DNA from 3 places in the Butyrivibrio fibrisolvens genome. Region 3 is predicted to be linked to each of the others. Evidence: predicted binding sites of a transcription regulator. Region 3 holds the regulator's gene; each other region holds the start of a gene.
The links. The regulator Rex, encoded in region 3, represses fermentation and respiration genes when NADH is low (regulators of the CRP and FNR family bind a similar motif). The targets are predictions, from matches to a motif close to ATTGTTAANTANTTAACAAT.
Positions count from the first base shown of each region.

Region 1 (4,290 bases), 1.8 Mb from region 3:
ATTCAATCTTATCTACGATAGGAGCGATTCTCTTCAGTTCCCTCTCTGAATGTGTTCCAATAATTTTATCGAGTAAACTCATAACTTTCCAACTTTCCCCACTTAAATGGCGTTAATTAACCCATCTGTGACTATACGCCTTTTGGGCTAACTTCATGCCCAAAATCATGCAGATAGTCGCAGTCCGTTTAGCATTATATCAAAAATCTTATGTCTATTCAATTAACAGCTTGTAAATAATGTAAGTTACCGTCTATAAGCTGTATCTTTAGCCATGGATCTAGGGTCTTTATGCAATGAAAAAGCCTCCCTGCCACTAGCTTAGCAGCATGGGAAGCCTTTAAATTAACTATTTGAATTACTATATACCGGTAAAATTAGTATACCTTAGCCTTTTCTTCACCGTTCATAACACGGATAGCGCCCTGAGCGAGTGCAAGAAGCTCGTCTTCACCAGGATATACAGTTACAGGAGCTATGAAACCGATTCTTTCCTTCATTGCAGATGTGATCCTGTCATTATAAGCGATACCACCTGTGATGATGATCTGGTCAACCTTGCCCTTAAGGACAGTTGCCTGAGCACCTATATCCTTACATACCTGATAGATGAATGCATCCATGATAAGTCTTGCCTTCTCATCGCCGGCATCGATCCTTTTCATAACTTCTCTTGCATCATTAGTACCAAGATAAGCATTGAATCCGCCTGCGCCTGTAGCCTTCTTGAGCATCTCTTTTTCAGAGAACTTGCCTGAATAGCAGAGTCTTATAAGAGCGCCTGTAGGAAGCCCACCACATCTCTCAGGAGACATAGCACCGTCACCTTCAAATGCAGAATATACATCTACTATACGACCATGATCGTGAGCGCCTACTGATACACCACCACCAAGGTGAGCAACAACAAGACGAAGATCCTCATACTTCTTGTCAACAGACTTAGCATAACGTCTTGCTACAGCCTTCTGGTTAAGAGGGTGGAAAATAGATGTTCTCTTAACATCAGGCATACCTGATACACGAGCTACATCACTAAGCTCATCAACAACAACAGGATCTACGATGTAAGCCTTAACACCGATCTGATCTGCGATCTCACGAGCAAGGATACCACCAAGGTTAGATGCATGCTGTCCCTGAACACCGATCTCAAGATCCTTGATAACAGCGTCAGTAACTTCATATGTACCGCCTTCGATAGGCTTTAAGAGTCCGCCACGACCAACGATTACATCGAAAGTCTTAACATCAATATTTTTTTCCTTAAGGAAATCAAGGATGATGTTCTTACGGAAGTCCTTCTGATCAATGATAGAGTCATATTTGGAAATCTCTTCTGTAGAGTGGCGAAGAGTCTCGTCCATTTTAAGTTCTTCATCCTCAAAGATACCGATCTTGGTTGATGTTGAGCCTGGATTGATAATAAGGCTTTTGATTGCCATAATGTTATCTCCTTTTTTACGAAAAAATCAGGAAAAGGTTAAACATACGAGCACCTCGTAAGCTAACTGTATTCTTGATTTTTAATTTATAGTTACAAGATTTTATATTTCCGGAAGTACATTTCTATTGATTATAAAGTACCGTTCTTCTGATCTTCTGCAACTACAGCAGCAAGTGCGATAGAGTTGAGCTTAACATCTACACTATCAGAACGTGATGTAAGAATAACAGGAGCCTTAGTTCCAAGAAGAATGTTACCATTCTTAACTTTAGCAAGACGAACGATTGTCTTGTATGTAAGGTTACCAGCGTGAATATCAGGGAAAAGAAGGATATCAGCATCACCAACGATCTTACGGCTCTCAGCACCTGGTTTGAACTTAGCAGCTTCAGGATCAATAGCAAGATCCATGGAAAGAGGTCCATCAACTATGCAGTTCTTGATCTCTCCTGCTTCGCAAGCCTTAGTAAGCTCATCAGCTTCTACAGTAACTGGCATCTTAGGATTTACAACTTCTACAGCTGCAAGAGGAGCTACCTTAGGCATATCTACGCCGCAAGCTCTTGCAACATTAACTGTATATTCTATGATCTGTTTTTTATCTTCAAGTGTTGGATAAGGAAGGAATGCAACGTCTGTAAGGAACAGAAGTCTGTCGATACCCGGAATTTCGAAAACGCAAACGTGAGAAAGTGTCTGTCCTGTACGAAGACCAACTTCTTTGTTAAGAACACTCTTAAGGAAAGTCTTGGAATCAAGAGAACCCTTCATGTAAATATCAGCCTTGCCATCATGTACAAGCTTAACAGCACATATAGCAGCTTCCTGCATATCCTTAACATCAATTACTTCATACTCATCAAGGTTCATGTTAAGAGACTTAGCGATCTCAGCGATCTTCTCAGCATCGCCTACAAGAACTGCGTCAACAATCCCCTTCTGGTGTGCAAGCTCTACAGCCTCCAGTACATGCTCATCCTGTGCATATGCAACAGCAAGCTTCTTCTTGCCTGTTGTCTTGAGCTTAGACAGGATATCATCAAAACTCTTACTCATTTTAAAACTTCTCCTTTCACATATCCGTGCTTTTATGAGTGCTCATGAAATATGACACTCTTTTATTCATGCATTTTGTTAAAATAATAACACACCACATTTTAATTTTCAATACTGCCATCTATATGGCTTATATTTAGTAATTAAAATCCCTCTGCCCTACGCTTCTTGCGCATTGCGATTCTCTTTAGAGCACCTTCCCATTCTGCTTTCTGGCACTCAGTCTCTATCTTAAGACCATAAGGAATGGTAAGAGGCTTTTCGTCATCATCAAGACACACTTCTGTAAGATAAGCTCTGTTTATGACATGACGAAGACCTGTCTTTCGATCCTCAACATAGGTATCAACTCTGACTTCCATAGAAGTTCTGCCAACATAGGTAAGATATGCTTCAATGACTACTATATCCATAAGAAATGCCGGTTTCTTGAACTGAAGATTATCAACTGCAGCTGTTGTAACAGTATGAGCACAGTGTCTTGTAGCAACAATACCTGCCGCTTCATCTATCATAAGCATCAGGTTGCCACCAAATAAACGTCCATAGCCATTGATATCTTCGTGCATCATTACTTTATATCTTTCGACTTTAGAATCTTCCACTGTTTTATATCCAAGTTCGCGTTCAATCTTATCTTCTACCATAAATACCTCCAAAATAAGAACTTTATCTTTTATGAATTCTATATTAATCCTATCGATACATGTTATGTCAGATCTCTATATAAGAGTTATATCACATACCTCTAAGACACATTATATTTACTTTTGATAATAATATATCTATCTTTGTTGTATATCGTATTTATTTATACAAGCTATATTATCTATCTTTGTTGAATATCGTATTTATGTAAGTCATATTATCTATCTTCAAGAGCTATCATATCTATATATTCGACATAATGAAATATAATAATATATTTGATTTGTGAAAAAGCAGTGATTATAACCTCTTGTATATAGACAAAATAAAACGACAAGCTATTAACTTGTCGTTTAAAATATGCCGGCAACCGGAATCGAACCGGTACGGGTATTACTACCCATGGGATTTTAAGTCCCAGGCGTCTGCCAGTTCCGCCATGCCGGCGTATTAACATTATTTATAAAGAAAATGGGACCTATAGGGCTCGAACCTATGACCCTCTGCTTGTAAGGCAGATGCTCTCCCAGCTGAGCTAAGATCCCATGTCTTAAACATATTTGAAAAAAAGTGGAGCTTCGGGGACTCGAACCCAGGACCGACCGGTTATGAGCCGGTTGCTCTAACCAACTGAGCTAAAGCTCCAAAAAACTACGCTTTCGCGTCATAAGAAAACTTCTTAATGACCCCTAGCAGGTTCGAACTGCTGTTACCGCCGTGAAAGGGCGATGTCTTAACCGCTTGACCAAGGGGCCGCGTTGTCTCGCCTCACAGCGAAATACATAAAATATACAGAAGCTAACTCTGTAGCTCCCCAAGTAGGACTCGAACCTACGACACTTCGGTTAACAGCCGAATGCTCTACCAACTGAGCTATTGAGGAATGTTTTAATTGTTCCTTCAAAACCGAACACTGAATCTCCAAACTTATCTTAACTTCTTTGGTTAAGTCCTCGACCTATTAGTACACATCAGCTGAGAATGTTACCACTCTTACACCTTGTGCCTATCAACCTCGTACTCTCCAAGGGGTCTTACCACTTGCGTGGGGATATCTCATCTTGAGGGGGGCTTCACGCTTAGATGCCTTCAGCGTTTATCCCTGCCAGACTTGGCTACCCTGCCTTATGCGATTGCCT
Region 1 covers NZ_CP065800.1:1,439,169-1,443,458, reverse strand. Annotated here, with positions in the region: gene secA (preprotein translocase subunit SecA) at 1-82, opposite strand, end outside; gene buk (butyrate kinase) at 378-1,445, opposite strand; gene ptb (phosphate butyryltransferase) at 1,577-2,503, opposite strand; gene I7804_RS05850 (acyl-CoA thioesterase) at 2,647-3,150, opposite strand; tRNA gene I7804_RS05845 (tRNA-Leu) at 3,513-3,598, opposite strand; tRNA gene I7804_RS05840 (tRNA-Val) at 3,624-3,696, opposite strand; tRNA gene I7804_RS05835 (tRNA-Ile) at 3,723-3,796, opposite strand; tRNA gene I7804_RS05830 (tRNA-Glu) at 3,835-3,906, opposite strand; tRNA gene I7804_RS05825 (tRNA-Asn) at 3,962-4,034, opposite strand; rRNA gene I7804_RS05820 (23S ribosomal RNA) at 4,093-4,290, opposite strand, start outside.
Region 1: ptb (phosphate butyryltransferase) is a predicted target of Rex. The motif match lies at 2,578-2,597, and genes of this name have one in related genera.

Region 2 (4,290 bases), 210 kb from region 3:
GTAACCAACTGCGCATGTGCCGCCCTTTTCACGAACATACTTAGTAACAACTGATACAGAAGCATGTGCTCTGTGAGCTGAACCGAAAGCATCACATACATAGTCATCACAAAGATCAGCAAGTTCCTGTGCGAACTTCTCACCAGCATCTTCAGGCTTAGTCTCTTCCTTGCCTCTAAAACGTGTGTTCTGAAGAAGAACAACATCGCCTTCAGCCATCTCAGCTACAGCCTTTGTAGCAGCTTCGCCTGTTACGTTGTAATCAGATACGAAGTTAACCTTCTTGCCAAGCTTCTCTGAAAGTCTTTCAGCAACTGGTGCAAGAGACTCACCTTCGTTAGGTCCGTTCTTAACCTTGCCAAGGTGGGAGCAAAGGATAACCTTGCCGCCATCAGCAATAAGCTTTTTGATTGTAGGAAGAGCTGCAACGATACGTGTCTCGTCTGTGATCTTGCCTTCCTTAAGTGGTACGTTGAAATCGCATCTAACAAGGACTCTTCTGCCCTTTGCGTTGAAATCATCTACAGACTTTTTATTAAGTGCCATAGTATATTTCCTCCTGAATGAATTTGATTGAACCGGATCTGTACAAGGCCCGATAATGAAAAGGAGGTTCGGTCCTATTGGACCGGACCTCCTGCAAGAACTAGGTTAAAAATAATTATTTAACGAATTTCTCGAAGTACTTGATTGTTCTAACCATCTGAGATGTGTATGAGTTCTCGTTGTCATACCATGAAACAACCTGAACTTCATAGAGGCCATCGCCGATAGCTGTAACCATTGTCTGTGTAGCATCGAAGAGTGAACCATATGTCATTCCAACGATATCAGAAGAAACGATCTCGTCTTCGTTGTAACCGAATGTCTCAGGATCAGAAGCCTTCTTCATAGCCTCGTTGATTGCTTCCTTTGTAAGTTCCTTGTCAGACTTAACAACTGCGAAAAGAAGTGTTGTTGAACCTGTCGGTACAGGTACTCTCTGTGCAGCTCCGATGAGCTTGCCGTTGAGTTCAGGGATAACAAGACCGATAGCCTTTGCAGCACCTGTTGAGTTAGGAACGATGTTAACAGCGCCTGCACGTGCTCTTCTAAGGTCACCCTTTCTCTGAGGTCCGTCAAGGATCATCTGATCACCTGTGTAAGCATGGATTGTTGCCATGATACCAGACTGGATAGGTGCGAAGTCGTTAAGAGCCTTAGCCATAGGTGCAAGGCAGTTTGTTGTACAAGATGCAGCTGAGATGATGTTGTCATCTGCTGTAAGTGTCTCGTGGTTAACGTTATATACAATTGTAGGAAGATCATTTCCTGCAGGAGCAGAAATAACAACCTTCTTAGCACCAGCGTTGATGTGAGCCTGAGCCTTTTCCTTTGATGTGTAGAAACCTGTACACTCAAGTACAACGTCTACTCCGATCTCGCCCCAAGGAAGGTTATTAGCGTCTGCTTCCTTGTAGATCTTGATCTCCTTACCATTTACTGTAATGGAATCTTCGCCGTAAGAAACCTTATCAGCGTACTTATACTTGCCCTGTGATGAGTCATACTTAAGAAGGTGAGCAAGCATCTTAGGAGCTGTAAGATCGTTGATTGCTACGATCTCTGTTCCTTCGTGCTCGAACATCTGTCTGAATGCAAGACGACCGATACGGCCAAAACCATTGATTGCTACTTTAACTGCCATTTTAAGTTCCTCCTAAAATGAAATATTTGGTTATATTGCTGCTATTTCCAATTTCAAAGACGGAATTCTTAAACGAAACCATCCATGATTGACAAATTTTTATCAGCAATTTCTATTCTACAAAAGTTATTAGAATAATTCAAGTCTGCAAATGTAAAAAGTTTAAAAATTGCTTATAACTTAGACCATTCTCTTACAATATAGTAAAATAAAGCACATGTTCTGATAAGTTATCGTTTTTATGATAACATTTACAGATAAATCAACGCAAACACGTTATAATATCTATATATATCCCTTTACCAGCACTTTATATGCCACTTTATACGACTCTTTATACGACGCTTTATTTATCGTTTTTCTTTCATCTTATTAACTTTTTTATACAACGCTTTAAAAGACATTAAAAGATATTAAAATCGCACAGTGACCACATCTACATACTTATGGTATTATCACAATAATATCTTTATCCAATTACGAAAACACTCCTCACCCAGAAAGGCCACATCCATGAATATTATTGCCGATTATCATATGCATAGTGAACATTCCGGAGACAGCACAGCTCCCATGAAGAACATGATCGAAAGCTCGATAGACAAGGGCTTACAGGAGATATGCTTCACAGAGCACATGGATCTGGACTATCCGATAGGGCCTGATAACCCGGAAGGTTTTTTTGAGATAGATGCAGATTCTTATAGACAGGATTTCCTTAGATTACAGGAAATATACAGATCCAGGATCACCATCCGCTATGGAATAGAACTTGGGCTCCAGCCCCAGATAACAGAACAGAATGAAAATTTTCTTTCCAAATATCCTTTTGAATTTGTTATAGGTTCCAATCACTTGTGCCACCACAAAGACCCTTACTACCCCTCATATTATGAAGGAAGATCCATAGACGATGCCGTAAGAGAATTTTATGAATGTACTTTGGAAAATATCAAAATATTCCATAACTTCGATGTTCTGGGGCACCTTGACTATATTGTCAGATATATTCCTTGTCAAAGTGATTATAACTTTACAAAATTCTCCGATATAATTGATGAGATCTTGAAGATCCTTATTTCTGAAAACAAAGGTCTCGATGTGAACACCAAATCATTCCAAAGTGGTATGAACGACCCCAACCCTTGCGGCGAAATACTTGCAAGATACAAAGAGCTTGGCGGACGTATCATAACATTTGGTTCAGATGCTCATAAGCCGGAACATGTGGCATATGCTTTTGACAGAGCCAGGAAGACCGCCTTAAAAGCAGGCTTTACATCTTATTGTACTTTCAAAGACAGAAAGCCTGTTTTCCACGACCTGTGATCTTCTTCCTGATCAGGTGTTTATGTTCATAGATAGCCCATTTTATTTTTTGTAATATAGCATTTCAGGCTTGTACCAGAGGACAGGGGACACCCAGGAGAATCCATATGATTTTTTTATATAGAAAAAAATATTATATACTCCTGCTATACTCATTCTATCACTACTTATAATATCGGCCTGCTCGAATACTGCGTCTACGCCCGCCGATACTACAAGATCTCAAAGCAGCGCAAATACCGGCACACCTTCAGATAAAGCCCAGGTCAGCAGCACAAGCTATGAGATCAGCACTGTCAAAGGAAGTCGTGACAACACTCCCCACGTTCTTGTGCCGGAGAAACCAGGCACTACAGTATACGAGAACGATATTGCCATAATAGATGCCTCCAACTCTGATCAAGGCTATATTTTTGCCAAATACACAGGTTCCAATGAAAAGGTCAAGCTACAGATCACAGGTCCCGATCAGGTCACTTATACTTATGATATGACTACAGGAGGAGGGCTTGATGAAGTCTTCCCTCTTTCAGCAGGTGCCGGATCATATCTTATAAATATCTACGAAAATATATCCGGAAATCAATACTCTCTCGGACTTACTGCTACTATCGAAAGTGCGCTTGAAGATGAGTTCCTTCCCTATCTGTATCCCAATCAGTATGTATGGTTCACCAGCGATATGAAAGCAATCGACATGGGGAGCCAGCTTGCCTTAAGTGCCAATTCTGATCTTGATGTCATCTCCAATGTTTACAATTTTATGATCAGCAACATCTCCTATGACTACGATGAAGCTGAAACAGTTCAAAGTGGCTACCTCCCGGACATTGACGAAGTCCTTGAAACCAAAAAAGGGATATGCATTGATTATGCATGCCTTATGTCAGCAATGCTTCGATCACAGAATATCCCAACACACATGGAAGTCGGATATGCAGGAATGGAGTACCACGCCTGGATCAGTTGTTATATTGATGAGAAAGGCTGGGTCAACGGAATAGTCCAGTTTGACGGAACTTCCTGGCAGCTAATGGATCCCACCTTCGGCTCTACAACTGCAGAAGATGTTCTAAGAAACTATATAACAGATGACGATAGCTACATCGCCAAATACATCTATTAAGAAAGAAGGGCTGACATTGAAAAAAGCATCCAAAGCTCCCAAACAAAAGGCTCTTAGCAATCAGGAAACCGCAAGTTTCTGCGGTCAGTATGCCATGCTTTTAAAAAGCGGAATCGCTCCATTAGAGGCCGCCGGCATACTCATGTCA
Region 2 covers NZ_CP065800.1:3,470,932-3,475,221, forward strand. Annotated here, with positions in the region: gene I7804_RS14455 (phosphoglycerate kinase) at 1-546, opposite strand, end outside; gene gap (type I glyceraldehyde-3-phosphate dehydrogenase) at 662-1,687, opposite strand; gene I7804_RS14465 (histidinol-phosphatase HisJ family protein) at 2,201-3,016, shown strand; gene I7804_RS14470 (transglutaminase-like domain-containing protein) at 3,348-4,142, shown strand; gene I7804_RS14475 (type II secretion system F family protein) at 4,159-4,290, shown strand, end outside.
Region 2: gap (type I glyceraldehyde-3-phosphate dehydrogenase) is a predicted target of Rex. The motif match lies at 1,775-1,794, and genes of this name have one in related genera.

Region 3 (4,290 bases):
CTTGTTGATGAAGTATCTGTCGTGGCTTACGTACAGGACAGTTCCCTCATAGCCGTTAAGAGCACTTTCAAGAACTTCCTTACTTGTAATATCAAGGTGGTTTGTAGGCTCATCGAGAAGCAAGAGATTAGCTTCAGAGAGCATAAGCTTTGCAAGTGACATACGACCCTTTTCACCACCGGAGAGGTCGCCGACACGCTTAAATACGTCTTCGCCAGTAAAGAGGAAGGCAGCAAGCGTATTTCTTATCTCTGTATTATTAAGAGTTGGATACTCATCTGAAATTTCTTCAAAAAGAGTCTTTTCATCATGAAGCACGTGGTGTTCCTGATCGTAGTAACCAGGGTGAACTTTGACGCCAAGGGTTATCTTGCCTGCATCAGGAGGAAGAAGACCGTTGATGATCTTGAGCATTGTGGTCTTACCGGTTCCGTTATCGCCGATGATCGCTACGCGCTCGCCTCTTTTTATTTCGAATGATATATTCTCAAAAAGGTGGGCATTTTCAAAGGATTTGGAGATGCCTTCTACATTTAGTACGTCATTACCTGATACGCAGGATGGTGTGAGCTTTATCTTCATCTCATCATCAACTTCTGTAGGCTTTTCGATACGCTCGATCTTCTCAAGCATCTTTTCCCTGCTCTCAGCACGCTTTATGGATTTCTCACGGTTGAAGCTCTTAAGCTTATCGATTACTTCCTGCTGGTGCTTGATCTCCTGCTGCTGATTGATGTAGGCGTGCCATGCTATAGCGCGGCGCTTTTCTTTTTCTGTAGCATAGAAAGAGTAGTTGCCGTTGTAGATGCCGGCCTTTGTCTGGTCGATCTCGACGATCTTGCCTGCTATCTTATCAAGGAAGTAACGATCGTGGGATACGATCAGTACGGCGCCCTTGTAGTTGAGAAGATAGGTCTCAAGCCACTGTATGGAATTCATATCAAGATGGTTGGTGGGCTCGTCAAGGATGATAAGGTCAGGCTTTTGGAGAAGGAGCTTACCAAGGGCAACTCTTGTCTTCTGGCCTCCGGAGAGGGTACTGATGGACTTTCCGAACTCTTCATCTGTAAAGCCAAGACCTCTGGCTACTCCGGCGACTTCGCTCTGCCAGGCGTATCCGTCGATAAGCTGGAAGTGGTGAGTCATTGCGGTGTAGTCATTCATGAGCTTTGTAAGGTCGTCTCCTGTAAGGACCTTCATCTGTTCTTCAGCTTCGCGGATCTTCTCTTCAAGCTCTATCGTATCTTTTTTGACAAGCTTAAGTTCATCATAGATCGTATTGCCTGAATCTATGTTCTGGTTCTGTGCCAGGTATCCAAAACTTGTATCCTTGGCAAAAACAACTTCGCCTTCGTCAGGTGACAGCTGCCCTGTTATTATCTTTAAAAGTGTAGTCTTGCCGGCTCCGTTAATACCGACGATAGCTGCTTTTTCATTTGCTTCTATGTGAAAAGAAACACCTTTTAAGATGTCTTTACCGTCGAAAGATTTACATATATTGTGACATGAAAGTAACATGATATACCTCGCATCATTTGTGCTTTGAAATGCAGGCTCAGTCTTGAAATGGCTGGCCTTGTATTTTATTCATAACAGCAATATATTACACTGATTAGGATATAATTTCAATTGACTAAAGTTTAACGATTCGCTACAATTATAGAGTGATACAAAATTAACAATAATAACAGATCAGGAGGAAGGCGCATGGATAAAGAAATATCCCAGGCAGTAGTCAGCCGCCTGCCCCGTTATTTCAGATATCTTGGTGAGCTTAAGGCTAGCGGAGTAGAGAGGATTTCATCTCAGGAACTTTCTGACATAATGAAGGTTACAGCCTCACAGATAAGGCAGGATTTCAACAATTTCGGTGGATTTGGACAACAGGGCTATGGCTATAATGTAGAGTATCTGTATGATGAGATCAGTAAGATACTTGGCATTGATAAGAAGCACCAGCTCATCATTATAGGAACGGGTAATCTTGGTACAGCTCTGGCGGGTTATACCAATTTTTCAACAAGAGGATTTGTTTTCAAGGGTGCATTTGACCGTGACCCGGCTCTTCAAGGCAAGATGATTGGCGATGTTGAGATACGTCCGATAGAAGAGATCGAGGATTTTATCAAGAAGAACAATATCGATATCGCAGTTCTCACAATTCCCAAGGAGCAGGCAGTCCCAATGGCCGACAGACTTATTAAGGCAGGCATCAAGGCAATATGGAACTTTGCTCATGTGGATCTTGATGTTCCGGAGAATGTTCAGGTTGAGAATGTTCATCTTTCAGACAGCCTTATGAAGCTGTCATACAACATTAACCGTTATGAAAGATTCCATGGCGGTAAGAAGTGATTTTGGGCAATATATAAATCGATAGTGATTGGCAGGCTGTGCCGGGACTTAGGTGATTCCGGCGGCCTGTCATTTATATTGATGAAATATAGTATAATAAGTATAGAGCTTTCTCTAAAGACTTTGGATATACCGGTCCGTCGAAGTGAAGAGTTTTAGTATATTCTAAATTAAATCGGGGGATTATCCGAAATACTAAATGCAGGTTTTCGTTGTTTGAGATATAGTCGTGCCTAAGAGGAAGGATGCTATGTCCAGAGAAGAAGATGTCTATATGCCGGCTCTACTTGGCAAGAATATACCAATTGTAACAACTGATGAGAAGTGGAAGATGCTCTTTGGTGAAGAGGGTGTTAGTGATGAGCTGCAGACTCTTGCCGATGAGCTTAATAAGCTTGTGGATGAGCAGGCTAGGTTCAAGCAAAAGATCAAGGATATAAAGCGCCTTAAGAAGACACTTCTTGATGAAGTAATAGGCATATCTGACAGGCTTAATAAGGGCGATAAGTCCGCGGGTAAGGAACTTGATGACAGGAAGAGACTTATAGGAGATTGCAATTCCCAGATCGAAGAGCTTGAAGATCAGCTTTTGGGGCTTCCCAGAGAGATATATCAGCTCAATTATAAGGTTATGGTTGCATCCATGTCTGTATGCTACGAAAGACTTCATCGCAATACAGATGAGATCAACGAGATCGATGAGTGGCTATCCAATACGAGAAAAGAGCTCAAGAAACAGGTCATTAGACTTCAGGAAGGTGAGATGGAGAATTTCAACCTGTATTCATATATGCATGATATCTTCGGACCTGAAGTTATAGATATATTCGATATGGAATATGATCCCGAGAGAAATCACAGGATCAGAACTCCGGGGTCAGGATCCATACAGACGTAATGTACTGGCTTATTCGTAATTGGTCAATAATTAGTACTGACTCATTCATAATAAGCAAAAAGGGGACATATGCAGTATTTAGTAACAGCCAAAGAAATGAAAACATGCGATCGTAATACTTCAGAGCACTTTGGGGTTCCATCCATCGTGCTTATGGAAAGAGCTGCTCTGGCTGTTGCTGCCAGAATCGGTGAGTGGAAGAGAGCTATGCACACTTCCAGAGCTTTTAATGTTCTGATCGTTGCAGGACACGGCGGCAATGGCGGTGACGGGATAGCTATCGGAAGGATTTTGTATCAGCATGGCTACAGAGTGCAGATAGCTCTTGTTGATGACAAGGACTCTAACCCTGATACTGCATCCCAGAAGAAATGCGCAGAGGCGTACAATATTCCAATGGACACTTTTTCCAATGTACGAGCCACCAAATCACAAATGGAATGGGATATCATAGTAGATGCTGTCCTTGGAATCGGATGTACCAAAGATGTAGAAGGCGAATATGTCGAAGCTATAATGTATATCAATGAATGCAAGAAGCTCAAGGACGAGTCTACACTTGTTGTTGCTGTTGATATTCCATCCGGCATAGATACTGATACGGGAAGTGTTCATCTTCTTGCTGTTAAGGCGGACCTTACTGTTACATTTAATTTTGCCAAGATGGGACAGCTGCTGTACCCCGGCACTGAGTACTGCGGGCAGTTATTTGTAGAAGATGTCGGTATTACAGTGGACGGTTTTCTTGGGAATCTTCCTGAATATTTTTTCTTTGATGAGGGTCCCGAAGACCTTCTTCCAAGGAGAGTTGGCTATGGTAATAAGGGAACATTCGGCAAGGTTTTAGTCATTGCCGGAAGCGATAAGGTTACGGGCGCATGCCTTCTGTGTTCCAAGTCAGCGTTCCATACAGGCGCCGGTATGGTCAAAGTATTTACGACACCTGCTAATGTAGAAGCTATTAAGAGCAGTATTCCTGAGGCAATGTTTGATTCATATGCCAATATTGAGACTGACAGCAATATAGACAAGATCAG
Region 3 covers NZ_CP065800.1:3,256,792-3,261,081, reverse strand. Annotated here, with positions in the region: gene abc-f (ribosomal protection-like ABC-F family protein) at 1-1,518, opposite strand, end outside; gene I7804_RS13620 (redox-sensing transcriptional repressor Rex) at 1,708-2,355, shown strand; gene I7804_RS13615 (hypothetical protein) at 2,606-3,253, shown strand; gene I7804_RS13610 (NAD(P)H-hydrate dehydratase) at 3,323-4,290, shown strand, end outside.